DNA from 3 places in the Megasphaera jansseni genome. Region 2 is predicted to be linked to each of the others. Evidence: riboswitches for the same ligand, from Rfam matches in the RefSeq annotation. Region 2 holds a riboswitch; each other region holds the start of a gene.
What was found. Region 2 has a riboswitch for ZMP and ZTP ahead of ACE418_RS00980 (phosphoribosylaminoimidazolecarboxamide formyltransferase). Riboswitches for the same ligand answer to the same signal wherever they lie in the genome.
Positions count from the first base shown of each region.

Region 1: another riboswitch for ZMP and ZTP. It lies ahead of ACE418_RS11355 (L-lactate MFS transporter); the one in region 2 lies ahead of ACE418_RS00980 (phosphoribosylaminoimidazolecarboxamide formyltransferase).
Region 3: another riboswitch for ZMP and ZTP. It lies ahead of ACE418_RS02225 (formate--tetrahydrofolate ligase); the one in region 2 lies ahead of ACE418_RS00980 (phosphoribosylaminoimidazolecarboxamide formyltransferase).

Region 1 covers NZ_JBHYRR010000033.1:591-10,624, forward strand. The annotation lists gene ptsP (phosphoenolpyruvate--protein phosphotransferase) at 1-1,121, opposite strand, end outside; gene ACE418_RS11335 (HPr family phosphocarrier protein) at 1,143-1,400, opposite strand; gene ACE418_RS11340 (PTS fructose transporter subunit IIABC) at 1,483-3,432, opposite strand; gene pfkB (1-phosphofructokinase) at 3,480-4,385, opposite strand; gene ACE418_RS11350 (DeoR/GlpR family DNA-binding transcription regulator) at 4,382-5,113, opposite strand; gene ACE418_RS11355 (L-lactate MFS transporter) at 5,564-6,802, opposite strand; ZMP/ZTP riboswitch at 6,876-6,960, opposite strand; gene ACE418_RS11360 (D-alanyl-D-alanine carboxypeptidase family protein) at 7,012-8,136, opposite strand; gene rsmG (16S rRNA (guanine(527)-N(7))-methyltransferase RsmG) at 8,155-8,865, opposite strand; gene mnmG (tRNA uridine-5-carboxymethylaminomethyl(34) synthesis enzyme MnmG) at 8,852-10,034, opposite strand, start outside.
Region 2 covers NZ_JBHYRR010000002.1:36,779-46,812, reverse strand. The annotation lists gene ACE418_RS00990 (hypothetical protein) at 1-787, opposite strand, end outside; gene ACE418_RS00985 (acyl CoA:acetate/3-ketoacid CoA transferase) at 1,033-2,583, shown strand; ZMP/ZTP riboswitch at 2,778-2,855, shown strand; gene ACE418_RS00980 (phosphoribosylaminoimidazolecarboxamide formyltransferase) at 2,910-4,085, shown strand; gene ACE418_RS00975 (molybdopterin-containing oxidoreductase family protein) at 4,288-6,279, shown strand; gene ylxM (YlxM family DNA-binding protein) at 6,462-6,791, shown strand; gene ffh (signal recognition particle protein) at 6,805-8,157, shown strand; gene rpsP (30S ribosomal protein S16) at 8,211-8,480, shown strand; gene ACE418_RS00955 (KH domain-containing protein) at 8,496-8,723, shown strand; gene ACE418_RS00950 (YlqD family protein) at 8,732-9,139, shown strand; gene rimM (ribosome maturation factor RimM) at 9,146-9,649, shown strand; gene trmD (tRNA (guanosine(37)-N1)-methyltransferase TrmD) at 9,646-10,034, shown strand, end outside.
Region 3 covers NZ_JBHYRR010000003.1:111,375-121,408, reverse strand. The annotation lists gene ACE418_RS02235 (transketolase family protein) at 1-908, shown strand, start outside; gene ACE418_RS02230 (phosphohexomutase domain-containing protein) at 972-2,480, shown strand; ZMP/ZTP riboswitch at 2,535-2,612, shown strand; gene ACE418_RS02225 (formate--tetrahydrofolate ligase) at 2,660-4,339, shown strand; gene ACE418_RS02220 (cyclodeaminase/cyclohydrolase family protein) at 4,341-4,961, shown strand; gene ACE418_RS02215 (site-2 protease family protein) at 5,254-5,880, shown strand; gene ACE418_RS02210 (hypothetical protein) at 5,894-6,439, shown strand; gene htpX (zinc metalloprotease HtpX) at 6,545-7,399, shown strand; gene ACE418_RS02200 (cobyric acid synthase) at 7,660-9,189, shown strand; gene cbiB (adenosylcobinamide-phosphate synthase CbiB) at 9,186-10,034, shown strand, end outside.

The DNA of each region.
Region 1 (10,034 bases), on a different contig from region 2:
CGGAGCTGCGTCTTGAAGAGGTCGACGCGGGTCAGGCAGATGCGGATAGCCCGCATGCCCATGGCCGGGTTTTCTTCCGGTTCGAGCTGGAAGTAGTCGACTTTCTTGTCGGCGCCGATATCCAGGGTGCGGATGACGACGGTCTTGCCCTGCAGGGCTTCAGCAGCCTGTTTATACGCTTCGAACTGCTGGTCTTCCGTCGGATAATCGCTGCTTTCGAGATACAGGAATTCGCTGCGGAAGAGGCCGATGCCTTCGGCGTCGTTGGCCAGGACCTGCGGCAGGTTGCCCGGGTTGCCGATATTGGCATAGAGGTTGATCTTCTTGCCATCTTTGGTAACCGTCGGGACGCCGCGTACCTGTTCCAGGGCAGCGACGCGAAGTTCTTCTTCTTTCTGCTTCTTCTGCATAGCTGCCATCGTTTCGTCGTCGGGGTTGATATAGACCGTGCCCGTCGTGCCATCGATGATGGCCGTCATGTTGTCGACGTCGTTATGGAGCTGTGTTCCCGTGCTGACGACGGCAGCAATGCCCAGGGTACGGGCCAGGATAGCCGTATGCGAGTTCGTGCTGCCTGCTGACGTAACAAATCCGAGAATCTTATCCGTATCGAGCTGTAACGTTTCGCTGGGAGCCAGGTCATCGGCTGCGATGATAACGTGGTCATAATTGCTGAAGTCGATGCCAGGGCCGCCGCAGAGCTGCTGTTCTACACGGCGGGAGATGTCGAGGACATCGGCTGCACGAGCCTGCATATACGCATCTTCCATGGAACGGAACATTTCAGCAAATTCCTGAGCCGTCTGGTCGACAGCAGCTTCAGCATTCATTTTTTCATCGCGGATCTTGGTTTCAATCCCTTCGATATAGTCGTCGTCATCGAGCATCATCTGATGGACTTCAAAGACAGCGGCTTGTTCTTCCCCAACTTTGTCTACAGCCTTGACATACAAGTCCTTGAGCTGGCCGATAGCTTCTTCGCGGGCTTTCTGGAACCGCGCGATTTCAGCATCGACGTCTTCGATTGGCCGTACGGCCGTAGAAATCGTATTGCGATGGAACAGTGCCAGCGGTCCGATGCTGATACCGGAGAAGACACTTTTACCTTTTAACGTCAGCATGTACTTTCCCCCTCAAAGATCTTAGAAGTTTTCTTTCAAGAAGGCTTCTACAGTGCTAGCTGCCTGTTCTTCGTCTGCGCCTTCTACCTGTACTTTAATCGTTTCGCCCTGTTTTACGCCGAGAGCCATGACGGTGAAGATTTTCTTCAAATCGCCTTTGCGGGCTCCTTTGAATACGCTGATATTGGATTCAAATTTTTTAGCTTCTTTGACCAAAAGGCCTGCCGGACGAGCGTGGATACCCTGGGGATCAGTAACAACAAATTCGAATTCTTTCATGACAAATTCCTCCTTTTAGGAAATAGAAAAAATGAGATAAAGCTACATAATATAGTGTATACGATTTATAGCAAGAACGCAATCAGTCTTGCGGACGTTTTTTGCGGAAAATGCCGAGCAGGATAGCTGCGACGATGACGCCGGCCACTAAGGCGACGATGTACATAGGCCAGTTGGTGATGACACCGAAGACGAAGATGCCGCCGTGAGGAGCCGGAAGTGCGCAGTTGAAGAGCATCGACAAGGCACCGGCAACAGCTGCCCCGATAGCGCAGGGCGGGATGACGTGGACCGGGTCTGATGCGGCGAAGGGGATGGCCCCTTCGGTGATGAAGGACAAGCCCATGATGAAGTTGGTAATCGTCGACTGCCGTTCTTTCGGCGTGAATTTGCCTTTAAAGAGGAGCATAGCCAGGGCGATGGCCAAGGGCGGAACCATGCCGCCGACCATGACCGAAGCCATGATGCCCGAGCTGACAGCCTGACCGCTGGCACTCATGAGCGAGGCCGTACCGAAGACGTAAGCGGCTTTGTTGATCGGGCCGCCGAAGTCGATGGACATCATGCCGCCGAGGATGAAACCGAGGACGATACGGCTCGATGTCGTCATGCTGTTGAGGACGTCGAAGAGCCACGTATTGAAAATAGAAGTCGGCGGGTTGATGATATAGGTCATGATGACGCCGATGAGAACCAAGCCTAAGACCGGATAGAAGAGGATGGATTTCGTGCCGTCCAGGGCTTCCGGAAGGTGGGACAATACTTTTTTCAGGAAAATGATGAGGTAGCCTGCGATGAAACCGGCAAAGAGGGCCCCGAAGAAACCAGAGCCGCCTGTCGTTGCCAGGAAACCGCCGACGATACCGGGCATGAGAGCCGGCCGTTCACCGATACTCATGGCGATATAGCCTGCCAGGATAGGCATCATCATGCTGAAGGACAGGCCGCCGACATTTTTCAGGAAGGCAGCCAGCGGCGTGCCGCTGCCGAAGTTGGCCGTACCGGCGTTATCCATATCGCAGAGGAAGGCCAGGGCGATGAGGATCCCGCCGCCGATGACGAAGGGCAGCATATGGGATACGCCGTTCATCAAGTGTTTGTAGATCTGACGGCCGACGCTTTCTTTTTCAGCACTTTCGACATCGACCGCTTCCGACGACGATTCATTGCCCTGATAAATCGGAGCTTTGCCGTCGAGGACGGTCTGGATGAGTTCTTCTGGGATCTTGATGCCGTTGGCAACTTTCGTAAAGATGACCGGCTTGCCGGCAAAACGCTGGACCGGCACGTCTTTATCGCAGGCGACGATGACGCCAACAGCGCGGTCGATATCGGCCTGGGTCAGATGATTCTTGACACCGCCGGAGCCATTGGTTTCGATTTTGATGTCGACGCCCATGGCAGCGGCTTTATTTTCCAGCGCTTCGGCGGCCATGTAGGTGTGGGCAATGCCCGTCGGGCAGGCGGTGACGCCGATGACGTACGGGCGGTCCGACGGAGCAGCCGTTTCCGTTTCAGCCGGTGCTTCTTCGGCTGCGGCTTCAGCAGCAGCTTCCGCTTCTTCAGCTGCGACCTGTTCGGCTTCGGCCTTGTCGATGATGGACAGGTATTCTTCCGGCGTCTGGGCTTTCATCAGGTTGTCGCGGAAGTCGTCGTCCATGAGCATACGGCTCAGACGGCTCAATACTTCCAGGTGGACGTTGGCACCGCCAGCCGGAGCGGCGATGAGGAAGAATAAGTGAGCCGGTTCGTCGTCGAGGCTTTCGTAGTCGACGCCGTCGCGGACGATCATCGAAGCCAGACCCGGTTCATTGACGGCTTCCGTCTTGGCATGGGGAATGGCGATGCCTTCGCCGATACCCGTACTGCCTTCCTGTTCACGAGCGAGGACGCGCTGTTTGTACAGCTCTTTATCATTCAGATTGCCGCCGGCAGCCATGAGGTCGACCAGGTGGTCGATGGCAGCGGCCTTGTCGGCTACAGACGCATTGAGGTCGATGCTCTGTTTCTTGAGTAAATCTACAATACGCATTATGTCTCTCCTTCTCTTCTCAACTCTATATAAAAATGCGCGTTTCTTTACAAGGCAGCGTATACTTCCTTGATATCGTCTTCCGTAGCCAGCCATTCATGGAATGCCGAAGCGCTGCCGGCGCTGATACCCATTTTCAAGGCTTCCTGGAGGTCGCCTTTAGACGCTTCAAAACCAGCCAGGAACCCAGCGACCATGCTGTCGCCGGCACCGACGGAGTTGACCAGCGTGCCCTTCGGGGACTGGCGGCGGTATACCTGGCCGTCTTCACCGAGGAGCAGGGCGCCGTCGCCGCCGAGGGATACGAGGACGTTGCGGGCCCCCATGGCCTGGAGCTGTTTGGCGCAGACGATGATTTCTTCATCCGTATGGAGGTCGACGCTGAACAATTCGCCTAATTCAAAGTTATTCGGTTTGATGAGGAACGGTTTATATTTGATGACATTCTTCAACAGGTCGCCGGTAGCATCGACGACGACGCGGATGTCGCGGTCCTGGAGGCGTCTGAGGATCTGTTCGTAAATATCATCGGGGATATCGTTGGGGATACTGCCAGCCAGGACCAGGGTGTCACCGGCTTTGAGGGTATCGATCTGAGCCAGCAGGGCTTGCAGCTTTTCTTCGGGGATATGCGGTCCCATGCCGTTGACAGCCGTTTCATCATCGGCGCTGACTTTGAGGTTGATACGCGAGCAGCCTTCATCGAGGACGATGAAATCCGTATCGCCGCCGTTGGCTTTGGCCAGACGTTCAATTTCCCGGCCCGTAAAACCGGCGATGAAGCCGAGCATCTTAGAAGGGATATGAAGGTTTCCCAGGACCAGGGACACGTTGATGCCTTTGCCGCCGGGATAGATCATTTCCTGTTCCGCCCGGTTGATGTCACCGGCCGTAAAGGTCTTCATGTGGACGACATAGTCTAACGATGGATTGAACGTAACTGTATAAATCACAGGATATGCACCTCCGTAATCTGCTGATACGGCCGATAATCGATGTGTTCTTCATCTTTGGCCGTAATCAGGGTAACCATTGATAAGTCTGCAAATGTAATGTGCGAAGATAAACCGAATTTGCTGGAATCGGCCAGGACGAAGCGGTCCAGGCACTGGCCTACGGCAGCGCGCTTACAGACAGCTTCTTCGTCATCCGGCGTCGTACAGCCGGAATGGGGAGCGATCCCATTGGCTCCAAAAAATCCCTTGGTGAAATGATAGCGGCCAATCATATCCCGCATATCACTGCCGACAATGGCTTCCGTATCGCCTTTGACCCGTCCGGGCAGGATGTAGACGCGGCTGCCGCTGCGCCCCAGTTTCTGGGCCAGCGGAATGCTGTTGGTCACGAAAGTCGCTTCGGAACCGGCCAGGAAATCGGCCATCTGTTCCGTCGTCGAACCGGCGTCGAGATAGACGAAATCATCTTTCTTGATCAGGCTGGCCGCATACTGGGCAATGCGGCGCTTCTCGCTCATATGAATGGAATACTTGTCCTGTAAATTTTCCATATCCGCTTCATATGAAGAATCGTCGCGCAGCGTCGTAGCACCGCCATGGACGCGGCGCAGGCGGCCTTCCCGGTCCAGCGTAAGTAAATCCCGGCGGACCGTCGATTCGGAAATGTTCAGAAAACTCACTAAGTCCTGAACCGAAACGGCCCCACTCGTATTGACAAGACGCATGATTTTTTCATGTCTTTCCTCTGTCAACATCGTATCACTTCCCTTTATCCTCCTTTGGCCACATTATACCGTTATGTTCAATCATTTTCAATCAATTTCAATCATTATAATTAAAAAGCAATCATTTTCATTCATCTATGCATCCAACTCATTAAGTGATTTTATTCACATATGTAAAGGGGGTGTCGCAAGCGCGACACCCCCTTTAAGTGGTTAGTGGCTAGCCGTTAGTGGTTAGCAGATGGCTTTAAATTTAAAATTCTCTATGCAAACTATAAACTCCGTACTACAAACCACAAAAAAAGGACGGCACATGATGGCAGAAACCTTCGTGAGACAGCCCCGCAGGCCGCCCAAGGCTCCCTTTATAGGGGAGCTGGCCGCCGAAGGCGGTCTGAGAGGTTAAAGAGCGTCCCCTACGACGAACGACCTACGACCTACGATGAACGATCATCCCCGTGCTTCTGCGACGCAGGCGATGCCGTGGCGGGTGCGGTATTTGAGGAAGAGCATCAGGGCCAGGGCGACAGTGAAGGCGCCGACGAAGAAGTACAGGGTAACGGCATAACTATTGGTATTTTCTTTGATGAGCGACAGGACCAGGGGACCGGCGACGCCGGCAGCGCCCCAGGCCGTGAGGATGCGGCCATGGATGGCACTGAGGTATTTCGTGCCGAAGAGGTCGCTGAGATAGGCCGGCATGCACGAGAAGCCGCCGCCATAGCAGGAAATGATGAGCAGGACCAGGACCTGGAAACTAAAGGCGCTGGTAACGCGGGCCAGCTGCCAGAAGGCCAGGATTTCGATGGCAAAAAAGAGGACATACGTAGCCGAACGGCCGATGTAATCGGATATGGTCGCCCAGGCAATGCGGCCGGCGCCGTTCATGAGGCCGATGATACCGACCATGGAAGCTGCCGCCATCGGCGACATGCCGACGACATCCTGGGCCATCGGCGAAGCAACGGACAACAGGGCGATGCCGCAGGTGATGTTGGTGAAGAAGAGCCACCAGATGGCGTAGAACTGCCAGGTCTTCATGGCCCGGCGGACGGTGAACTGCGGCTGGGCGTCGGCGTATTCGACAGAAGATGCTTTTTCCGCCTTGACCGGGACGTCTCCGGCTGCAGGCGGAGCCAGGTAGAGCGACGATGCCGTCATGACGACCATATAGACACAGCCGAGGATGATGAAGTTAGCCACCAAGCCAAAGTGCTGGACCAGCAGCTGCATGGCCGGACCGGCAATGAGACTGGCAAAGCCAAAGCCCATAATAGCCAGGCCCGTCGCAAAGCCCCGGTTTTCCGGGAACCATTTGACCAGTGTCGACACCGGTGTGATATAACCCGTCCCCAGGCCGACGCCGCCGATGACGCCGTAGAAAGAGTAGAGCATGGGCAGGCTGTGGGCATAGAGAGCCGCAGCCGTACCGAACATGGCAGTGACGAAGCAGGTCATGGATAAGAGGCCGGACTTGCGGGGACCGATTTTCTGGACAAAACTGCCCAAAAATCCTGCCGACAAGCCGAGGAAGAGGATGGCCAGGGAAAAGGTCCACGTCGTTTCCTTGAGGGTGAATCCCATGGATTCCATGATGGGCTTGGTGAGGACGCTCCAGGCGTAGACACTGCCGATACAGAGGTGGAGCCCCATAGCAGATAGGGCGATGAGCCAGCGATTTCGTTTCATTAGACAACACTCCTTGTGAGGAGCCAGGCTGGCGAAAAAAAATACCGGCCGCCTGACTCAAGAATATGTAGCATACTCTTGCCCAGACGGTCGGCATGAAAAGCTCCGTACAGTTCACGTGGTTATTCCACTTGATTCCGTCAGTCCTGTACGAATCTGCTGATGCACTTAATTATACGGACAGGGCCGGCGATTGTCAATATCCATTTTTAGGCAGCCAGCGAAAAGGGAACGTAAGTCTTGCTGGAGACAGCCGGCTTACTGGCCTCAGCCGTATTGGCTTTGGCAGCGGCTTTCGCTGTGGTTTTGGCAGTCGTCGTCTTTACGGCTGTAGCCGTTTTGGCAGAGGCTTTGGCCGTTGCCGTAGAAGCGGCAGCCGTAGCTGCATCCTGCTTCTGCTTTGCTGCCAGTTCGGCTGCCTGGGCCTGTTTTTCCTTGATATCCGACAAGGTCTGGCCTGCCGGTGCCTGGCGCAGAATATAGACGTTTTCTGCCGGTTCTACCGGTTTCAGGACGGAAAAACCATAGCTCATCAATTTCTGGGCATCGCCGAAGCGGTCATCCGAATTCATGATGGAGGCGATGACCGTCCGGCCATCCTGAGTAGCCGAAGCGACCAGGCAGGGGCCGCCGGCATTGGTCGTGCCGGTCTTGATGCCATTGGCACCGGGAAAGCCGCTGGTCAGGAAGTAGTTCGTCGTCGTGCAGTGCTTGGACCCGCCGTTGATATAGGGCATGTCGTATTCACTGTGGCTGACCATATCGCGGAATTCCGGCATTTTCATGCCATAGGCCGCGATGACGGCCATATCGCGGGCCGTCGAATAGTGATTGCTGTCCGGCAGGCCATGGGGATTGGCAAAGTGGGTATTCGTGCAGCCCAGGGCGGCGGCTTTTTCATTCATCTTGGCAACAAAATCAGCCTGGGTCGGCGTAACCGTTTCTGCCACGGCAATGGCCGCATCACAGCCGGATACGGTCATCATACCCGTCAGGGCATGGCGCAGGGTGATCTGATCGCCAGGATCGATTCCCAGGACAGACGCGTCGCTTTCGATGTTGTAGACGTCGCTGGTAATGTTGAGGGGCTGGTCCATTTTGCCCTGGGCCTTGCCTAATTCGACGCCGAGGAGACCGGTCATGATTTTCGTCGTACTGCCCGGATAAGCCCGGTCATCGGCATTTTTGGCATAGAGCGTGTCCCCCGTATCGGCATCCATGACATAGGCGGCATGAGCGCTGATTTCAGGCGGCTGTGGCGTATCGGCAAAGACGGCAGCCGACACGGTCAGACAGGCGGCTGCAGCCAGACATAAGATTTTTTTCAAAGACATGGCGTACACTTCTTTCTCTTATAAGGGATTTTTCGCAGCCATCTTAGGCTTGCGGGGATATTTCTTCGGGCTGTCCTTCACTTTCTCGATGTAGAGGACGGCGCGGACGTCATCGAGCCCTGGCAGGCGGACAGGCCGGACTTCGGCGACTTTGCCGCCCAGGATCTGCAGGGCCTTTTCGCCTTCAGCCAGTTCTTCTTCATACTGGGCCCCTTTGAGGGAAATGAAATAACCCCCGATCTTCACATAAGGCAGAGCCCATTCGGCCAGGATATTCAGGCGGGCGACGGCCCGGCTGGTGACGATGTCGAAAGCGCTGCGGTATTCCGGCTTATGAGCCATCTCTTCCGCCCTTCCATGGAGGAACGACGCCGTCAGACCTAACTCGCGGACCGTATTTTCCAGGAAAGTCAGGCGCTTTTGCAGGGAATCGAAGAAAGTCACTTTCAGGTCTGGCCGGTAGATGAGCAAAGGCAGGCCGGGAAAACCGGCACCCGTCCCCAGATCGAGGACAGAAGCTCCGTCTTTGAAATAAGCCGGGTCGTAACAGGACAGGCTGTCGGCCATGTGCTTGATGGCAACGCCTTTCGGGTCGGTAATCGCCGTCAGGTTCATGACCTTGTTCGTTTCTACCAGCCTTTCATTAAAAGTGCAGAACTGGCCAAGCTGGTTGTCCGACACGCTGAGGTCCATGGCCTTCAGGGCCTGTTCTAATTCACTGCGAAACATGATTTTTTTCCTCCCGGCTGTGCTGTTCCAGTACGATGAGCAGGGCCGTGATATCGGCCGGTGAAACGCCGGAAATACGGCTGGCCTGGCCTAAGGACAAGGGCCGGATTTCATCGAGTTTCTGCCGGGCTTCGGCCGACAGGGTGTCGATATCGGCATAGACGATATCAGCGGGCATCTTCTTCTGTTCCAGGCGGTTCATCTTTTCGACCTGTTCCATCTGACGGCTGATATAGCCTTCGTATTTGATCATGATTTCGATTTCTTCTTCTACATCAGCGGCCAGTTCCGGCAGGTCGAAGACCGTCCGCAAGGCCTCGTAGTCGACATCGTTGCGGCGCAGGAGGTCGTAGGCCGTGATGGCCGTATGGATGGGCGCTGTGCCCAGGCGTTCCAGTTTTTCCAGATTGGCCTTGGACGGCGTGACGGAAATGGCCTGGAGGGCGGCGATGCCCTGTTCGATGGCCTTTTTCTTGGCCGTGAAGCGGTCATACCGTTCCTGCGTGACCAGGCCCAGGTCATAGCCCTTCTGGGTCAGGCGCAGGTCGGCATTGTCCTGACGCAGGATGAGCCGGTATTCGCTGCGGCTGGTCATGATACGGTACGGTTCATTCGTGCCCTTGGTGACCAGGTCATCGATGAGGACGCCGATATAGGCTTCAGAACGGGTCAGGATGAACGGCTCCTTCCCCTGGATCTTCAAGGCCGCGTTGATGCCGGCCATGAGACCCTGGGCGGCCGCTTCTTCGTAACCGCTGGTCCCGTTGGCCTGGCCGGCTGAAAAGAGACCGGAAATCTTCTTCGTTTCCAGCCACGGCGTGAGCTGCGTCGGATCCAGGCAGTCGTATTCGATGGCATAGCCTGGCCGCATGATCTTGACATCTTCCAGCCCCGGGATGGTGCGCAGGAAGGCATACTGGACGTCAGCCGGCATACTGGTACTCATGCCCTGGACGTACATTTCTTCCGTCGATTCGCCTTCCGGTTCGATGAAGAGCTGGTGCCGCTTCTTATCGGCAAAGCGGACGATTTTCGATTCGATGGACGGGCAGTAGCGCGGCCCGATGCCGGTGATGATGCCGTTACACATCGGCGCCCGGTCGAGATTGTCGCGGATGATCTTATGCGTTTCTTCATTGGTAAAGGTCAACCAGCAGCATTCTTTATTG
Region 2 (10,034 bases):
CCATCATGTAGGCGCAGCACTTCTTGTAGATCTCCCGGACCTGGACCGGGTCGGTAATGGTCAGGCACATGTCGATGTAGTCGTCGCCGTCGACGTAATAGAGGTAGGCAAAAGCGTCTTTGAGGACGATGATGTTGCGGTACGATTCATGGTCGATTTCATGCATCGTGAAGTTATAGGTCAACAAGTGGTCCAGGCATTGATAGAGGCTGCTGGCGGCCTGGGGCATATGGTCGGCGAAGACATCCATTTTCAGGCCTAAGTGGACATCGCAGGACCAGCGGTCGTTGTGACATTCTTCCAGGAGCTGCCAGATGCCGTTCTGGTCGAGGACGTGGAACTGGCCGGTCATGACCAGCATCCCCTGGGACTGGAGGCCTTCCAGGTATTGGTGGAGCAGCTGGCGCAGGGCCGTGTGGCAGTCGGCGCGGCCGGCGTAGAAATGGATGGCCTGATCGCGGCTTTCGCTTTTCCCCGTCTTGGCCTGGGCCTGGCGGTAGGCCCGGCTTAGCAGGTCGTAGAGGTGGAAAGCCAGGTCCTGGCCATCGTCGGCAAAGGAGAAGATGCGCTTCAGGTCGGCTTCCTGGTGCTGTTTCTGGGCGATGCCAGCAAAGAAGCGGGCCATGTCCTCGTGGATGCGGTCGGCATGGCGCGAAGCCGGCAGACGGGCGCCGTTGACCCATTTGCTGATATAGGACATGTCATAGTCGATGGCCTGGGATAAGGTCGTATATTTTGTTTCCGTATATTGCAGCAGCTGCTTGAGGACTTCTGCATAAGGATTCATAAGTAAGACTCCTTCGATTGTAAAATTGAATACGTATATATTCCTTATATTCATTATATAGCCTGGATGGGACACCTTCAAGGAAAGACCTTGTCACGTTTGTCATCTCCAGGCAACTTTTTCATTTTCTGTCACGGCTTTGTGCGTATTTTTCAAGGACAAAAGGGGTTATACTAAAGCCAGAAGATGAGAAGAAAAAGAGCTCATCAAAGTCAAGCAAGGAAATCTATAAGGAGGGAGTCATCATGGCAAAACTGATTACAGCAGAAAATGCAGCATCGCTTATTAAAGATCGTTCGACTATCGCCGTTTGTGGTTTTGCACAGTGTGCATTGCCGGAAGAAGTATTGCAGGCCCTGGAAGACCGCTTTACCAAGACAGGATATCCGCAGCAGCTGACACTGGTCCATACGGCCGGCATCGGTGACGGTGTGAGCAAAGGTGCCAGCCATTTCGCCCATGAAGGCATGCTGAAACGGGTCATTGCCGGTCATTACAACCTGGCTCCCAAACTGGGGAAACTGGTCATGGACAACAAGGTCGAAGGCTACAACCTGCCGCAGGGTACGATGGCTCAGTGGTTCCGCAGCATCGCCGGCCGCAAACCGGGGCTCTTCACCCGCGTCGGTCTCAATACTTTCGTCGATCCCCGTATCGAAGGCGGGAAACTGAACAGCATCACGAAGGAAGACCTGGTCGAAGTCAAGGAACTGGATGGCGAAGAATACCTGTGGTACAAACCGTTCCCGATTGATGTCGCTATCGTCCACGGGACCTGCGCCGACTTGAACGGCAACGTATCGACGGATAACGAAGAAGTCCGTATGGAACTCCTGCCCATGGCCCTGGCAGCCAAAGCCAGCGGCGGCATGGTCATCGTCCAGGTCGAAACACTGGCTGAAAACCGGACGATTCCGCCGAAACACGTCGTCCTGCCGGGCATCGACGTCGACTATATCGTCTTGTCCAAGGTCCGCCAGGTCCAGAACCCGGCCTATACCGGTGAAATGCGTATGCCTCTGTCCCAGATTCCGCCGATGGAACTCAATGCCCGCAAGGTCATCGCCCGCCGGGCTGCGATGGAACTCGTGCCCAATGCCGTCGTCAACCTGGGTATCGGGATCCCGGAAGGCGTCTCCAGCGTAGCCAATGAAGAAGGTATCGGCGACCAGCTGACCCTGACCGTCGAAGCCGGGCCGATCGGCGGTGTACCGGCCAGTGGCGCCGACTTTGGCGGTTCGGCTAACGCCGATGCCATCGTCGACCATCCGTACCAGTTCGACTTTTACGACGGCGGCGGCCTGGATATGGCTTTCCTGGGCATGGCAGAATGTAACACCAAAGGCGACGTCAACGTCAGCAAGTTCAAAGACCGCATCGCCGGCTGCGGCGGTTTCATCAACATCACCCAGAACACGCATAAAGTCGTCTTCTGCGGCACTTTCACGGCCAAAGGCCTGCGCGAAGAAATCCGGGATGGCAAACTGGTCATCACTCATGAAGGCGCTGTCCAGAAGTTCATCGATAAGGTCGGCCAGATCACCTTCAGTGCTGAATATGCCCACAAACACAATCAGCAGGTCATGTTCATCACCGAACGCTGCGTCTTTGTCCTCACCGATAAGGGCTTAGTCCTCACGGAAATCGCACCGGGCGTAGATCTGCAGAAGGACATCCTCAATCAGATGGAATTCGTACCGCATATCGCCGAAGACCTGAAGACCATGGACGAACGCCTCTTCCGCGATGAACCCATGGGCCTGGCCCAGGACATCTTTGAACAACAGGCAGGATAGTGGCTCGTGGCACTGTAGGGGGCGCACGTGGGCGCCCCGTTCGGAATTTGGATGTTTCTCCCAGTAAACCGAATGGGAAATGGAAATCACATCATCCTGTAGGGGCGCCCCACGTGGCGCCCCTACAGAAAAAGGGACCGTCCGAAGGGCGGCCCTTTTTCTTGACATCTCCCGTCTGCGGACGGTATAATAAATCTGAAACATGTGACTGACGGAAGTGGAGTTACCACGGGGAGCATGATTCATACGAGCCGACCGTCTGGGCGAAACGTTCCAGAAGTGTCGGTATTTTTTTATTTTTGCTTAACTATTCAGGAGGAATCACCATGAAAGAACTGCAATTAAAATACGGCTGCAATCCCAACCAGTCGTCGGCCCGGGTTTATATGAAAGATGGCAGCGACCTGCCCTTTACGGTCCTCAACGGCCGCCCCGGTTATATTAATTTGCTCGACGCCTTCAACAGCTATCAGCTGGTCAAAGAATTGAAAGAAGCCACAGGCCTTCCGGCAGCGGCTTCCTTCAAGCACGTCAGCCCGGCTGGGGCCGCCGTCGCTACGGACATGAGTGATACCCTGAAAAAGATATACTGGGTCGATGACCTGAAATTATCGCCCCTGGCTTCGGCCTATGCCTGTGCCCGCGGTGCCGACCGCATGAGCTCGTACGGCGATTTCGTCGCCCTGTCTGACGTCTGCGATGTCGAAACGGCAACGCTCCTCAAACGGGAAGTCTCGGACGGCGTCATCGCTCCGGGCTACAGTGACGAAGCCCTGGCTATTTTAAAGACCAAGAAGAAGGGGAACTACTGCGTCCTCCAGATCAACCCGGACTACAAGCCGCGCCTCGTCGAATCGAAAGAAGTCTATGGCGTCACCTTTGAACAGGAACGCAACGAAGCCAAAATCACGACGGACCTCTTCAAGAATATCCCGACGAAGAACAAAAATATCCCGGCAGCGGCCCAGCGCGATCTGATGATTGCCCTCATTACCTTGAAATATACCCAGTCCAACTCGGTCTGCTACGTCAAAGACGGCATGACCATCGGCGTCGGCGCAGGCCAGCAGTCCCGCGTCCACTGCACGCGCCTGGCCGGCAACAAGGCCGATATCTGGTGGCTCCGCCAGAATCCGAAGGTCCTGAACCTGCCCTTCCGCGACGATGTCCGCCGCCCGAACCGCGACAACGCCATCGATGTCTATATCTCCGATGACGATGAAGACGTCCTGGCTGACGGCATCTGGCAGGACTTGTTCACAGAAAAACCGGAACCGCTCACACGGGAAGAAAAGAAAGCCTGGATTACCCAGCTCCACGGCGTAGCCCTGGGCAGTGATGCCTTCTTCCCCTTTGGCGACAACATCGAACGGGCCCATCGCAGCGGCGTCGACTACATCGCCCAGGCCGGCGGCTCCATCCGCGACGACAACGTCATCGAAACGTGCGATAAATACAACATCGCCATGGCCATGACCAGCCTGCGCCTGTTCCATCACTAAGCGCTTCCCTTGGGAAGAAAAAGGAAATCGTACATATCCCAGAGCGGGCGCCCCACGTGGCGCCCCTACAAGAAAAGGCGCTGTCGCACGAAGGGTTATGCCATCTGCTAACTGCTAACTGCTAACCCCTAACTGCTAACTGCTTAAAAGGAGCTGTCGCGATGCGACAGCTCCTTTTTTCCACGAAACAAGAGGTGATACCATGAAAACCTACACATCTGTCTGCCCTTATGACTGTCCCGATGCCTGCGGGCTCGTCGTGTCTGTTGAGGACGGCCGCGTCGTATCCGTCGCCGGCGACGCCTCCCATCCTTTTACACGCGGGACGCTGTGCCCGAAGATGGCCCATTATGAACGGACTGTCCATTCGCCGCGCCGCCTGACGACGCCGCTGAAGCGGACCGGCCCCAAGGGGAGCGGCCAGTTTACGCCCATTTCCTGGGAACAGGCGTTGTCTGACATCGCCAAGGAATGGAAAGCCATCATCGCTGACACCGGTGCCGAAGCTATCCTGCCTTATTCCTATGCCGGTACCATGGGCATCATCCAGCACGACGCCCTGCACGGGTTCTTTTACCGTCTGGGCGCTTCTGAACTGGACCGGACCATCTGCGCTCTGGCCAAGGGGCGGGGCTTCAAGGCTGTCATGGGAAGTACCATGCCGACGGCGCCGCAGGAAGCGCAGGACAGCGACTGCATCTTCCTCTGGAGCATCCACATGCTGGCTACGAATATCCACTTCCGCCACGATGTCGAAGCGGCCCGGGCCAAAGGGGCTGTCGTCTGGTGCATCGATACGTATCGCCATAAGACGGCCGACCTGGCCGACCACTTCATCGCCGTCCGCCCCGGTACGGACGGCGCCCTGGCCCTGGGCATGATGCACGTCCTCGACCGCGACGGCCTGGCTGATGAAGCCTTCTTGGCCCGGAACGTCGTCGGCTGGGATGCCTTGAAGAAAACGGTCCTGTCCAAGTATACGCCAGCAGAAACGCAGCGCATCACCGGTGTGCCGGCAGCGGCTGTCGTCGGACTGGCCCATGCTTATGGCCGGGCCCGGGCGCCTTTTATCCGCCTCGGCAGCGGCCAGTCCCGCTACCGCAACGGCGCCATGACGACGCGCCTCATTACCTGCCTGCCGGCCGTCGTCGGCGCCTGGGGAAAGCAGGGGGCAGGCCTCTTGACTTCGGCGTCGGCGTCGAAAGCCTATGATAAAGAAATCGTCACCCATTCCGCCTGGAAGCAGCCGGGCCGGCGCGTTGTCAACATGTGCTGTATCGGCCAGGCCCTGACGGAAGACGACCGCATCCGCAGCCTCTTTGTCTATTCGTCCAATCCGGCCTGTACGGCGCCGGATCAGAACCAGGTCCTGAAAGGCCTCAGGCGGGACGATTTATTCACCGTCGTCCACGAACGCTTTATGACCGACACAGCCCGTTATGCCGACATCATCCTGCCGGCGACGACCTCCCTGGAGCACGACGACGCCTATTATTCTTATGGAAATTATACGATCCAGTGCGGCTATGCTGCCATCCCGCCCGTCGGCCAGAGCCGCTCCAACTGGCGTGTCGCCTGTGACCTGGCCCATGCCATGGGCATACGGGACGCCTTCTATGACCAGTCGGAACGGGACCTCGTCGAAGCCCTGGCAGTGTCGACGACTAAGTGGCCGTTGCCCGTCGACCAGGAGCGCCTCCGTCAGGGCCTGCCGACGCCGCTGCCCATGCCGGCGGATTACCAGACCCGGTTCGGGACGCCGTCGGGGAAAATCGAAATCTACAATGCGGCCTTGACGCCGGCCCTGCCGGACTATCTGCCCCTTACAGCAGACGACGGCCCCCTGGCCTTGGTCAACGGGCCGGATATGCGCATCCTCGATTCGTCCTTTAACGAACGGGATGAACTGACGGCATCCCACACCATGGACCTCTTCGTCCATCCTGATGATGCGGCCCGCTACAGCCTGTGCGACGGCCAGACCGTGACCTTGGCCAATGAACGGGGCCGGGCCGATTTCACCGTCGTCATTTCCGACCGGACCGTGCCGGGCCAGGTCGTCAGCGAAGGCGTCTGGTGGCGGGAACGCGTCAAAGGGCAGGGGGCTTCCATCAATGTCCTCACATCCCAGCGCCTGACCGATGAAGGCGCCGGCAGCACCTTCTACGACGTCCGCGTATCCATCGTACCGTAATAGTTGGTAGTTTGCAGTTTGTAGTTTTTAGCAAACGGGACGAAATTTAAAGCATCCACGAGGCACGGCCTGCGGGCCGCCCTTTGGGCGGCCCCTACGAACTCTGACAAGTAAAAATACTTGACAGACGTGGCGGTTTCCGTTATAATACCAAAGTACGCTGTTTGAAAGGCGGTGAAGCCATGCTTGAAGATGTAGTCCGCAAGGGACGGCTCCTCGATTTATACGGGCCTTTGCTTACGGAGAAACAACGGCGCTGCATGGAAATGTATTTCGACATGGACCTGTCCCTGAGCGAAATCGGGGAGGAACTGAACATTTCCCGCCAAGGTGCCTATGATATGCTCAAGCGCGCTTCCCATTCACTGGAAAGTTACGAACAGCGCCTTCATCTGCTGGCCCGCTATGATGCGGTCCGGGATAAGATTGATGAAGTAGAGCGGCTTCTCGACCGGGAAGGACCGCAAACCCTTGAAAGAGCGAAACAGCTTTTGCATGAAATAGAGTTATAGAAGGAGGCCCCTTATGCCATTTGAAAGTCTGTCCGAACGATTCCAGGCGGCATTTAAAAAACTCCGCGGCAAAGGGAAGCTTTCTGAAGAGGATGTCAGCGAAGCGCTGAAAGAGATGCGCCGCGCCCTTCTGGAAGCGGACGTCAACTTTGCCGTCACCAAAGATTTCATCAAGAAAGTCAAAGAGAAGGCCGTCGGCGAAGAAGTCTTCGGCAGCCTCAATGCGTCACAGACGGTCATCAAGATCGTCCGCGATGAACTGACAGAACTCCTCGGCGGGACACAGAGCCGCATCACCATTTCTCCGAAGCCACCGACCATCATCATGCTTGTCGGTCTCCAGGGGGCTGGTAAGACGACGACGGCCGCCAAGCTGGCCAAGAAATTGAAGTCCCAGGGCAAGAGCCCGCTCATGGTCGCAGCCGACGTCTATCGTCCGGCGGCTATCACGCAGCTGCAGGTCCTCGGCCAGGAACTGGACATGCCCGTCTATACCGAAGAGGGCAGCAAGGACCCTGTTGCCATTGCTCAGCACGCCATTCCCTATGCGACCAGCCATTTACGCGATGTCGTCATCATCGATACGGCCGGCCGTTTACATATCAATGAAACCCTCATGGACGAACTTATCAACATCAAGAATGAAGTTCATCCCCATGAAATCCTGCTCGTCGTCGACGCCATGACCGGTCAGGATGCCGTTACGGCTGCATCGGCCTTCGATAAAGCCCTCGGTATCGACGGTATCATCATGACCAAGCTCGATGGCGATGCCCGCGGCGGTGCCGCCTTGTCCATCAAGGCTGTCACGGGCAAACCGATCAAGTTCATCGGCGTCAGCGAAAAGCTCGACGGCCTGGAAGAATTCCACCCGAACCGCTACGCATCGCGTATCCTCGATTTGGGCGACGTCGAAACGATCATCGAAAAAGCCCAGGCGGCTTTCGATGAAGAGTCGATGGAAAACATGAAGAAGACCATGAAAAGTGGTACCTTCACCTTCGATGACTTCCTGTCCCAGCTCCATATGATCAAGAAGATGGGCAATATGGGCAGTCTCCTGAGCCTCATCCCAGGCATCGGGAAATATAAGAAAGAACTCGACAAAGTCGACATGGATGGCAAAGAATTCAAGCGGATCGAAGCCATCATCACATCCATGACGGCCCAGGAACGGTCGAGTGCCAATCCCAAGATGCTCATCAAGGACAGCCGCAAGCGCCGCATCGCCAAGGGCAGCGGCACGCGCGTCCAGGATGTCAACCGCCTCATCAAGCAGTTCGCAGAAATGCAGAAGATGATGAAGCAGGCCAAGAAAGCACAAAAGAATAAACGACGGGGTTTCATGCCGCGTCTGCCTTTTTAATGGATTTCCCTTTTTTGTGGAAATAAGATACTATATCAAGGAGGTGATTTTCAATGATTAAAATTCGTTTGGCTCGTTTAGGTGCTAAAAAGAAACCGATCTACCGCGTCGTCGTCGCTGATTCCCGCGATGCTCGTAACAACGGTCGTCCGGTTGCTACATTGGGCATGTACGATCCGTCCAAAGACATGGACTCTCGTCTGACCGTCGATGCTGAAGCAGCTGTAGCATGGCTCGGCAAAGGCGCACAGCCGACAGATACGATCCGTTCTATCTTCAAAAAAGCTGGCATCATGGCTCAGTTTGAAGCATCCAAAAAGTAAGTGAGGCTGGATACTATGGAAGAATTGATTGCATGTATCGCCCGGTCCCTCGTCAAGAACCCGGATGCGGTTACAGTTACCAAGATTCAAAAAAAAGGCCTCGAAGTCTATCAGCTTCATGTCGCACCCGAAGATATGGGTAAAGTCATTGGCAAACAGGGTAAAATTGCGAAAGCATTGCGCCTTGTTGTCAAGGCTGCGGCAGTGAAGGCTAACAAGAAAGTATCAGTGGATATCGTATAGGAGGAACCATGGATCAGATTACATTGCGCGTTCCTGTCGCTGTCAAAGCAAAGGTTACGCAGGCCCTCAAGGATCGTATCCTCAAAGGTGCTGACCAGGCCCTGAGTGACATCGATCGGGAAATGCAGAACCTGGAATTCCAGGCCAAACGCATGATGACCGAACAGGCCAAAATCGATGCCCAAGGGTTGATTTCCTTGCGTGCTAAAGTAGAAGAACAGAAACAGCGTCTCGCCGCAGCCAAGGCTAAGGCACAGCACGACAGAGAAGAAGCTGAACAGTTGACAATCGGTTCCGAAATCAGACAAGGCACGCTTGAACAGACTGTCGTTGTCAATGTCGGCGATGATTTAGAAAAATTGATGGGAACGGAAATCCTGCTTGAAGACGGCAAGATCGTTTCTATCCGCCAATAGAATACGATGGCTGAATTAGATCTCTTTACAATCGGTCAAATCGTTGCCCCGCACGGCGTGCGGGGTGATGTTCGTATTTATCCCGATACGGATTTTCCGAAACGATTCCTGAAAATGAAATACGGTTACATTGACGGCAAGAAATATGAAGTAGAATCCGCACGTCTTCATAAGCGGGTCGTCCTCATGAAATTTGCCGGCGTCGATGATCGCAATGCCGCGGAACGGCTGGTCAAGAAAGACCTGCAAGTACCGCGCGAAGATTTGGTGCCCCTGCAGAAAGGCCAGCACTACATCTACGACATCCTCGGCTCGGCCGTATACGACCTTCAGGGCCATGAACTGGGAAAACTTACAGACGTACTGCGCACGGGCAGCAACGACGTCTATGTCGTCACTGCCGATGACGGCAAGGAAACCCTCCTGGCCGCCATCCCCGATGTCATCAAGTCCATTGATGAAAGTGCCAAAAAAATCGTCGTTGATCCGCCGGAGTGGGTGGACGAATGAGAATCGACATTATCTCACTCTTTCCGGAGTTCATCGAAGCTTTTTTCCAGCACAGTATCATCGGGCGGGCACGGGCAGCCGGCCTGTTGGATTTGGATGTGACCAATCCCCGTAATTTTACGTATGACCGCCATCACATGGTCGATGACACGATTTATGGCGGTGGCTGTGGTATGCTCATGAAGGCAGCGCCTTTGTATGCCGCTGTGGAAGCCGTACGGCGTCAGGTCCCGCGGCAGCGCATCATCTTCATGGGGCCCGCAGGGCAGACCTTTACGCAGGCCAAGGCACGCGAGCTGGCGACATACGACCAGCTTATTTTATTATGCGGCCATTACGAAGGCGTCGATTACCGCGTCGAACAGGATCTGGCCGATGAGACCAT
Region 3 (10,034 bases), on a different contig from region 2:
CACGCGATGCCTACGGGCATCTCTTAGAAACGGAATTGTATAAAAATCCGAAGATTGTCGTCCTCGATGCGGATTTAGGCTCGTCGACGCGGTCGATGGCTTTTCAGAAAGTGGCACCAGAACGCTATTTCGACATGGGCATTTCTGAACAGGATATGATGGGTACAGCGGCTGGCTTTGCGGCCTGCGGCAAGATTCCCCTGGCCAGTACCTTTGCTGTCTTTGGCACGGGCCGGGCTTTTGAACAGATTCGAAACTCCATCTGCCTGCCGCGGCTCAACGTCAAAATCTGTGCCACCCATGCCGGTCTCAGCGTCGGTGAAGACGGAGCGACGCACCAGTCCGTCGAAGACATGGCCATCATGCGCAGCCTGCCGAATATGACCGTCGTCTGTCCGGCCGATGGCGCCGAAACGGAAGCCGTCATCCGGGCTGCCGTCGCCCATGATGGTCCGGTTTACGTGCGCATGGGCCGGGCCAAGGTCGGCGATGTCTACCAGGGCAGCTGTCCTTTCCAGTGGGGGAAGGGGACGGTCCTGCGCGACGGCTGTGATGCCGCCGTCATCGCCACGGGGCTCATGGTCCAGGAAGCACTGAAAGCAGCCGACATCCTGGCCGACCGGGGCCGTCAGGTCATGGTCATCGACATGGCCGCCATCAAGCCTCTCGACGAAGAACTGGTCGTCGCTGCGGCCAAGAAGACGGGCTTCGTCGTTACAGCCGAAGAACACAGCGTCATCGGCGGCCTGGGCGGCGCCGTTGCGGAAACCTTGTCGCGCCGCTGTCCGACCCGCCAGGCTTACGTCGGCATCGGCGACTGTTTTGGTGAATCCGGCAAGGCCGCAGACCTCCTGAAAAAATATGGCCTGACGGCAGAAGCCATTGTCGACGCTTGCCTTTTGGCCTGATTTTCAGTATGATAAGAAGCGGCGGACGCTGTGCGCCAAATTGAAGAAAGGAAACACCCATACATGATAACTACAGAAGCGATGATGAAATTACAGAATGGCAGTGATGTCCGCGGCGTTGCCGTTGCCGGCGTCCCCGGTGAAGACGTCACCTTAGTCCCGGAAGCGGTCAACCGCATTGCCGCTGGATTTGCCAAGTTTTTAGCCAAGAAGCTGCATAAACAGACGAGTGACCTGCGCATTGCCGTCGGCCACGATTCCCGCGTGTCAGCGGGCATGATGAAAGACGCTGTCTTCGGCGGGCTCCTCGGCCAGGGCGTCCACGTCACGGACTGCGGCCTGGCTTCGACACCGGCCATGTTCATGTCCATTATTTTTGAAGATACCCACATGGATGGCTCCATCATGATTACGGCCAGCCATCTGCCGTATAACCGCAATGGCCTGAAATTCTTTACCGTCGACGGCGGCCTGGAAAAGAGCGAAGTCAAAGAAGTATTGACCCTGGCTTCGGGCCTGTCGGCCATGGCCGTATCGTCGGCAGCGATTGCCTCGCTGGACCTGATTGACCTTTACGCCCTGCACCTGCGCCGCAAAATCTGCGCCGGTCTCTGCTCCGGCATGTACGACCGTCCTCTGGAAGGGATGCATATCGTCGTCGATGCCGGCAACGGCAGCGGCGGTTTCTTTGCCACCAAAGTCCTGGCTGAACTCGGCGCCGATACGACGGGCAGTCAGTTCCTGGAACCGGATGGCATGTTCCCGAACCACATCCCCAATCCGGAAAATGCCGACGCCATGGCCTCTATCCGCAAGGCCGTCCTCGATAACCAAGCCGACCTGGGCCTCATCTTCGACACGGACGTAGACCGCATGAGCGCTGTCCTGCCCGATGGGGAAGAAATCAACCGCAACGCCCTCATCGCCATGATGGCTGCTATCCTGGCTCCGGATTATCCGGGCAGTACCATCGTCACTGATTCGGTCACATCCGATGAACTGACGACGTTCCTCCAGGATGAACTCCACCTGGTCCATCACCGTTATATGCGGGGCTATAAAAATGTCATCGATGAATGTATCCGCCTCAACCAGGCTGGTACGGTCTCGCCGCTGGCCATCGAAACATCCGGGCACGGCGCCTTGAGTGAAAACTACTACCTCGACGATGGGGCATATCTGGCCGTCAAACTGCTCATCGCTGCGACGAAAGCCAAGAAGGAAGGCAAACAGCTCGGCGACCTCATTGCCAAACTGGGCCATCCCGCTGAAGGCGTCGAATTCCGCCTGAAGATTACCGGCACGGATGATGTCCAGGCTTATGGTGCCGACGTGCTCAAGCAGTTCGAAGAACGGGCGGCTCAAGCGGGCATCACTATCGCCAAACCGTCTTATGAAGGCGTGCGTCTCGTATTCCCCAACGGCTGGGCCCTGCTGCGCATGTCTCTTCACGACCCCAACATGCCGCTGAACATCGAAAGCAAAGAAAAAGGCGGCTGCCAGCAGATTGCCGTCCAGGTGAAAGGCCTGCTCACCGGTTTTGAACACCTCGATACTTGCGTGATCCAGTAAGACATCCTACAAAAAGAACCCTTGACCGAAGGGTTCTTTTTTTGTATAATGAAGCCATAATCATGTGACTGACGGAAGTGGAGTTACCACGGGGAGCATGATTTCTTGAAGCCGACCGTCTGGGCAACCTTCCAGCGGAGCGGCCTTTTTTTATGCAAAGAACAGGAGTGACAACTACTATGGCAAAGGTATTGAGCGATATCGAAATTGCACAGCAGACGAAATTAGAACCGATTACGGCCATTGCGAAACAAGTCGGCCTCACCGATGATGACTTGGAACTCTACGGAAAATATAAAGCGAAGATTTCTTTTGACGCCATCAAGCGCCTCGCGAAGAATGAAGACGGGAAACTGGTCCTGGTCACGGCTATCACGCCGACACCGGCTGGTGAAGGCAAGACCTTGACGACTATCGGCCTGGCCCAGGCCCTGAACTACATGGGCCATAAGGCCGTCGTCGCCTTGCGCGAACCGTCCCTGGGTCCGGTCTTCGGCATCAAAGGCGGTGCTGCTGGCGGCGGCTATTCCCAGGTCCTTCCCATGGAAGATATCAACCTGCACTTCACCGGTGATATGCACGCCATTACGGCAGCCAACAACCTGCTGGCCGCAGCTATCGACAACCACGTCCATCAGGGCAATGCCCTGCGCATCGACGTACGCCGCATCATCTGGAAGCGCGTCATGGACATGAACGACCGGGCCCTGCGCAATATCGTCGTCGGCATGGGCGGTAAAGTCTGCGGTTTCCCGCGGGAAGACCACTTCATGATTACCGTCGCTTCGGAAATCATGGCCGCTCTCTGCCTGGCCAGCGACCTCATGGACCTCAAGAAACGCATGGGCGACATCACCGTGGCCTATGACTTGGACGGCAATCTGGTCACGGCTCGCCAGCTCGGCGTCGAAGGCGCCATGGCCATCCTCATGAAAGATGCCATCAAGCCGAACCTGGTCCAGACCCTCGAACACACACCGGCCCTGGTCCATGGCGGTCCTTTCGCCAACATCGCCCACGGCTGCAACTCCGTCGTCGCTACCAAACTGGCCATGAAGATGGGGGACATCGCCGTTACGGAAGCCGGTTTCGGTGCCGACCTGGGTGCTGAAAAGTTCATGGACATCAAATGCCGTTTTGCCGGCATCAAGCCGGATGCTGTCGTCATCGTTGCGACTGTCCGTGCCCTGAAGATGCATGGCGGCGTCGACAAGAAGAACTTGCAGGAAGAAAATGTCGAAGCCTTGAAGAAGGGCTTTGCCAACTTGGCTAAACACATCGAAAATATGCGTCTCTTCGACGTACCCGTCGTCGTAGGCATCAATAAATTCATCAGCGATACGGATGAAGAAATCGCCACACTGCGCAAACTCTGCGAAGATTACGGCGTCGAAGTCGCCCTCAACAACTGCTGGGCCGAAGGCGGCAAAGGCGGCGTCGAAATGGGCGAAAAGGTCCTGAAACTGCTGCAGCAGCCGAAGACCCCGTACAAACCCCTCTATGACGTCAACGCCTCGATTCCTGAAAAAATGGAAACCATCGTCAAGAAAGTCTACGGCGGCGACGGCGTCATCTTTGAAAGCAATGCCCAGAAACAGATTAAAGAACTGGAAGCCTTTGGCCTCGACAAAATGCCGATTTGCGTGGCCAAGACGCAGTACTCCCTGTCGGATAACCCGGCGCTCCTGGGAGCCCCGAAAGGCTTCAAGGTCACGGTCAAGGACGTCCGCGTCTGCACCGGTGCCGGCTTCATCGTCTGCCAGACGAGCAATATCATGACTATGCCGGGTCTGCCGAAAGTGCCGGCTGCCAACCGCATGGATATCGACGAAAACGGCGTCATTACGGGATTGTTCTAAGATGGATTTTACACAATTCCAATCCATGCCCCTCGACGGGCTCCTGGAAGTCACGGCTTCTAAGGAACCCGTTCCCGGCGGCGGCGGCATCGCCGCTATGACCGCTGCTTCGGCAGCAGCGCTTGTAGAAATGGTCGCCAACCTGACCATCGGCAAGAAGGGCTATGATGAAATCGAGAAACTTATGGTGTCCATCCGCGACAAGGCTCACGGTCTGCGCCAGCGCTACCTCGACGGTATCGCTGAAGACGCAGCGGCTTTCGATGGCGTCATCCGCGCCGTCCGCCTGCCCAAGGATATGCCGGACCGGACGGCTAAGGTCCAGCAGGCCTTCAAGGATGCGGCCCTATCGCCTTTTGAACTGGGCAAGGACATTTTCGTCCTCCTCCAGCTGGCGGAACAAGTCGTCCGCTATGGCAACGCCTGGGTCATCACTGACGGCGTCATTGCTACCATGAACGCCAGAGCAGCTATGCGCTCGGCCTTCTACAGCGTCCGCATCAACCTGAAATCCATCAAGGATGAAGCCTTCGTGACGAACACGATTAATGAAATCCGGGAAATCGAAGAAAAAGCGGCGATCGTCGAACAAAACGTAGAATATGAATACCGGAAGCGGTGAAAAAAGCTTGTCGCATGTGCGACAAGCTTTTTTTGTGGCTAGTAGCTAGTGGCTAGTGGTTAGCAGATGGCTTTAAATTTAAAGATTTTCTCTGCAAACTACAAACTCTGTGCTACAAACTATAAAGTAAACGGGGCATCACATGATGGCAGAAACCTTCGTGCGACAGCCTCTTTTTTTGCAGTCAGCGGCCAACCCCTAACCCCTAACCCCTAGCCCCTAGCCACGAGCCACATCTTGTTATCTTTCTCGGGATACCGTATAATAGAAATATTAACGAAAGGAGAATTTTATGTTTGATTTTAATATACTTTCTATTATTGCCGGGATTCCCGGCCTGCTCATCGCCCTGGTCATTCATGAATATGCCCACGCCCAAATGGCAGACTGGATGGGTGATGATACACCGCGCCTGATGGGGCGGCTGACGTTGAATCCGGTAGCCCATATCGACCCGGTAGGTTTGATTATGCTGCTGGTCGCCCAGTTCGGCTGGGCCAAGCCGGTCACGATACAAGTCGGCAATTTCCGGAATTGGCGGAAAGGGGAGATATGCGTGGCCCTGGCCGGGCCGGTGTCCAATCTGATCACGGCCTTCATCACCCTGGTCATCGAAGTCGTCTTTGTCAAGCTCCATCTCTTTACGACGACGGCCCTGCCCATGGTCTTGCATCTCATCGTCTTGTACAATGTCAACTTTGCCATCTTCAACATGATTCCCCTGCCGCCGCTGGATGGCTCACGGGTCCTCATGTGCTTTTTGCCGACGTCGTGGAATTATAAGTTGGCCAGTCTCGAACGCTACAGCTTCCTCATTCTCATCGCCCTGATGATGACGCCTTTTTTCACGTATATCCTTATTCCCTTGCAGCGGCTGGTCTTCGCCTTGTTCAGCTTGATTTTGACACCGTTCCTATAAAGGAGGAATTCTTATGACCTGTAAAAAAATAATGGCAGCGGCTTTGTTGTGGGCAGCTTTGACGGTTCCGGCCGGTGCTTTTGACTACAACCAGTCTGTCGATGAAATCGCGGAAAGCCCGCTTACGGCGTATCAGACAGTCTATCTCGGCATGCCGCGGGCCGATTTCGATGCTAATTTCTCTATCCTGCCTGACTGGACCTTCTATGGAAGCACCGTATCCTTCACGGAACGGGCAGAACGGACGTCTGTCGTCAAGAACGTATCCGTCACGGAAGGCATCGAAATCTTTTCTGCCGATACGTCGGCCAAGGGAAAGGTCCTGGCTTTCGACAATTACTTCAAGACGACTGATAAGGCGACGGCCAAGAGCATTTATTCCCGCCTGGTAGCGACGATTTATTCCAATATGGAAAATTTCCCAGTCAAACAGAGCGATAAAGAAGTCGAATGGACCCAGGATGACGTGTCGATTACCGTCGCCTTTGACGGCCAGAAAGATGCGAAAGGGCAATATATCGTCTATATCCGGCGCTACAACAACAAAATATTGAAGTAACCCTTTTATTGACAACCATATTGACAACGAACATAAGACCGTATATAATGTGAGTGTAACGAATTTTACCTTTTGACTTTTAGCTTCTTGATAGGAGTTGATTTTATGAATCGCGTCAAAACCGTATTTCTCATGACGGCCCTGGCGGGCATCCTCATGGCCATCGGCGGCCTCATCGGCGGCCGCAGCGGCGTCATGGTCATGTTCCTCATCGCTACGGCGATGAACTTCTTTTCCTACTGGTTCAGTGATACCATGGTCCTGAAAGCCTATCGGGCACAGGAAGTTGGCGAAGACCACTATCTGTACCGCATCGTCGCCGACCTGGCCCAGCGGGCGGATCTGCCCATGCCCCGGGTCTACATCATCCCGACGGAAGTGCCGAATGCCTTTGCTACCGGCCGCAGTCCGTCTCATGCAGCCGTTGCTGCGACGGCAGGGATCCTGGACCTTCTCGACGAAGATGAAATCCGCGGTGTCCTGGCCCACGAAATGAGTCATGTCCTGCACCGGGATATCCTCATCAGCACCATCGTGGCCTGCTTTGCCAGCGCCATCGGTATGATTGCCAACATCGCCCAGTGGGCTGCCATCTTCGGCGGCGGCCGCGATGACGACGGCGACGGCAATCCCATAGCCCTCTTGGTTACGGCTATCGTAGCTCCGCTGGCTGCGTCTGTCATCCAGCTCGGCATTTCCCGGACACGGGAATATATGGCCGATGAAGAAGGGGGACGTATGATCGACGATCCCATCGCCCTGGCCAGAGCCTTGGCGAAAATCGATAACTACGCTCATCACTATGCGCTGCCCGGTGCGACCAAGGCGACGGCTCACATGTGCATCATCAATCCCTTCGCCGGTGCCGGCAGTGCCATCGCGAACCTCTTCAGTACCCATCCGCCGACAGAAAAACGCATCGAACGCCTGGAAGAACTGGATAAAGAATTACATGGTTAATGATTTACTGTAGGGGCTGTCGCACGAAGGTTTCTGTCATCATGTGATGCCCCGTTTACTTTATAGTTTGTAGCACAGAGTTTGTAGTTTTCAGAGAAAAGCTTTAAATTTAAACCCATCCGCTAACAACTAACAACTAGCCACTAACAACTTGAAAGGAGCTGTCGCGATGCGACAGCTCCTTTTTCTATTGCATTTTCCGTCAGACAAGATATAATAAAACCATTGCAATAGAATGTAATCGTGAGGAGGAAGGCTGGTTGGCAGAATATATCATGCTGCAGGGGACGAGTTCCCATGTCGGCAAGAGCATCATTACGACGGCTTTATGCCGCATTTTCTTACAAGATGGGAAACGGGTCGTACCTTTCAAGGCACAGAATATGGCCTTGAATTCCTATGTCACTGCTGATGGCCGGGAAATGGGACGGGCCCAGGTCGCCCAGGCCGAAGCTGCCGGTCTGCTGCCTATGGTGGCCATGAATCCCGTCTTGTTGAAGCCTACAGGCAATGCCTGCTCGCAGGTCATTATCGATGGCCGGCCTGTAGGTAATATGTCGGCCCGGGAGTATCATAAAGGCTATGCGCTCCAGGCCTTCGACGCCGTCAAACGGGCCCTGGGAGAACTGGATAAGGCTTACGATACGCTGGTCATCGAAGGGGCGGGCAGTCCGGCAGAAATCAACCTGAAAGACCACGATATCGTCAACATGCGCGTTGCCAAATACCTCGGCGCGCCGGTACTCTTAGTAGCTGATATCGACCGCGGCGGTTCGCTGGCTGCCTTAGTCGGTACGCTGGAACTGCTCGACCCGGACGAACGGGACCTGGTCAAAGGCCTGGTCATCAATAAATTCCGCGGCGACGTATCGCTGTTCACGCCGGCCATCGACTTTTTAGAAAAAAAGACAGGCAAACCCGTCCTGGGCGTCGTGCCCTATGTCGATGACTTGGGCATCGATGAAGAAGATTCCGTATCCCTCGATGACAGGGAACAGCGCCCGGATGGCGATAAGGTATCCATTGCCGTCGTCCAGGTACCTAAGATTTCTAACTTTACCGATTTCGACAGCCTGGCCCGGGAAGACGACGTCGCCTTGTACTATGCCCGCCATCCCCGCGACCTGGCCGGGGCCGATGCCGTCATCCTGCCGGGCAGCAAGAATACGACAGAAGATCTGTGTTTTCTCCTGGAACAGGGATGGGGCCGGGCTTTACAGTCTTTCATCGGCCAAGGAAAGGCTGTCATCGGTATTTGTGGCGGCTATCAGATGATGGGTGATGCCATCTGTGACCCGGAAAAGACGGAATCTGATTTGGGCCGTGTCGAAGGGCTGCATCTCCTGGGCGTGACGACGACGTTCGTTTCCCGGAAACTGACCTCTCAAATTAGTGCCGATTGCCGGAACCTGCCTTTCTTAGGCCATCTTTTGTCTGTCCCCAATCTGACCGGCTATGAGATCCACATGGGCCGGACCGAACGGGATGGCAGCGATACGTATCCTTTCGTCGTCACCAGCCGTTCCGGAGAGCCCTGTGAGAGCCTGGCCGGTGCTGCCAGGAAGGATGGTCTGGCCTGGGGAACTTATATCCACGGCATTTTTGATAATGACGGATTCCGCCGCCAGTTCCTCAACGCCCTGCGGATCCGCAAGGGTTGGCAGCCACTGCCGGTGACGCTGCACTATCGGCAGGAAAAAGAAGAGAAATACGACCGCCTGGCCCGGATTGTCCGGGAGTCTCTGGACATGAAACGCCTGCGGCAGATTATGGAAGAAGGAATACAATGATTACTGTACTCACCGCTTTTATCGTAGATTTCATCATCGGCGATCCCCATACGAAACTGCATCCCGTCGCCCTTATCGGACGCTGGATCAGCTTGCTCGAGCGGCTGTTTTATAATGAGAAATCGACGAAATGGGAACATTTTATCTTAGGCGGGCTGACGGTCGTCATTACCTTGTTGTTTGTCTACAACGTCACCCTGGTCCTGGTCCTGGCCTTGGAATTCTTGCCTAATGAACATTGGAGTTATATCATCCAGGGCATCCTTTTATCCTTCATGATCTGTCCCCGCAGCCTGGCCAAGGCCGGTCGGGAAGTCTATCGCTACCTCGTCCACCATCATCTGCGCATTGCCCAGCTGAAGGTCGGCAAGATTGTCGGCCGCGATACGGATCATCTCGACAGTCCGGAAGTGACGCGGGCTACGGTAGAAACGATTGCTGAAAATACCGTCGACGGTATCGTGTCGCCGCTGTTTTTCTTTGCCATCGGCGGCCTGCCCCTGGCTGTCGTCTATCGGGCGGCCAATACCCTCGACTCCATGATTGGCTATAAGAACGATAAATACATCTATTTCGGCCGCGTCGCAGCCCGCGTCGACGACGTCCTCAACTACATCCCGGCCCGGATCTGTGCCTTGTTGTTCATCGCTGCGGCGGCCTGTCTGGGCTATGATGCCAAGGGGGCCTGGCGCATCATGCGCCGCGATGCTTCCAAGCATCCCAGCCCTAACGGCGGCTATGCCGAAGCGACCGTAGCCGGAGCTTTGGGCATCCGCCTGGGCGGGCATAACCGCTATTTCGGCAAGGATACATTCCGCGAATATATGGGCGATGCCGATCATGAA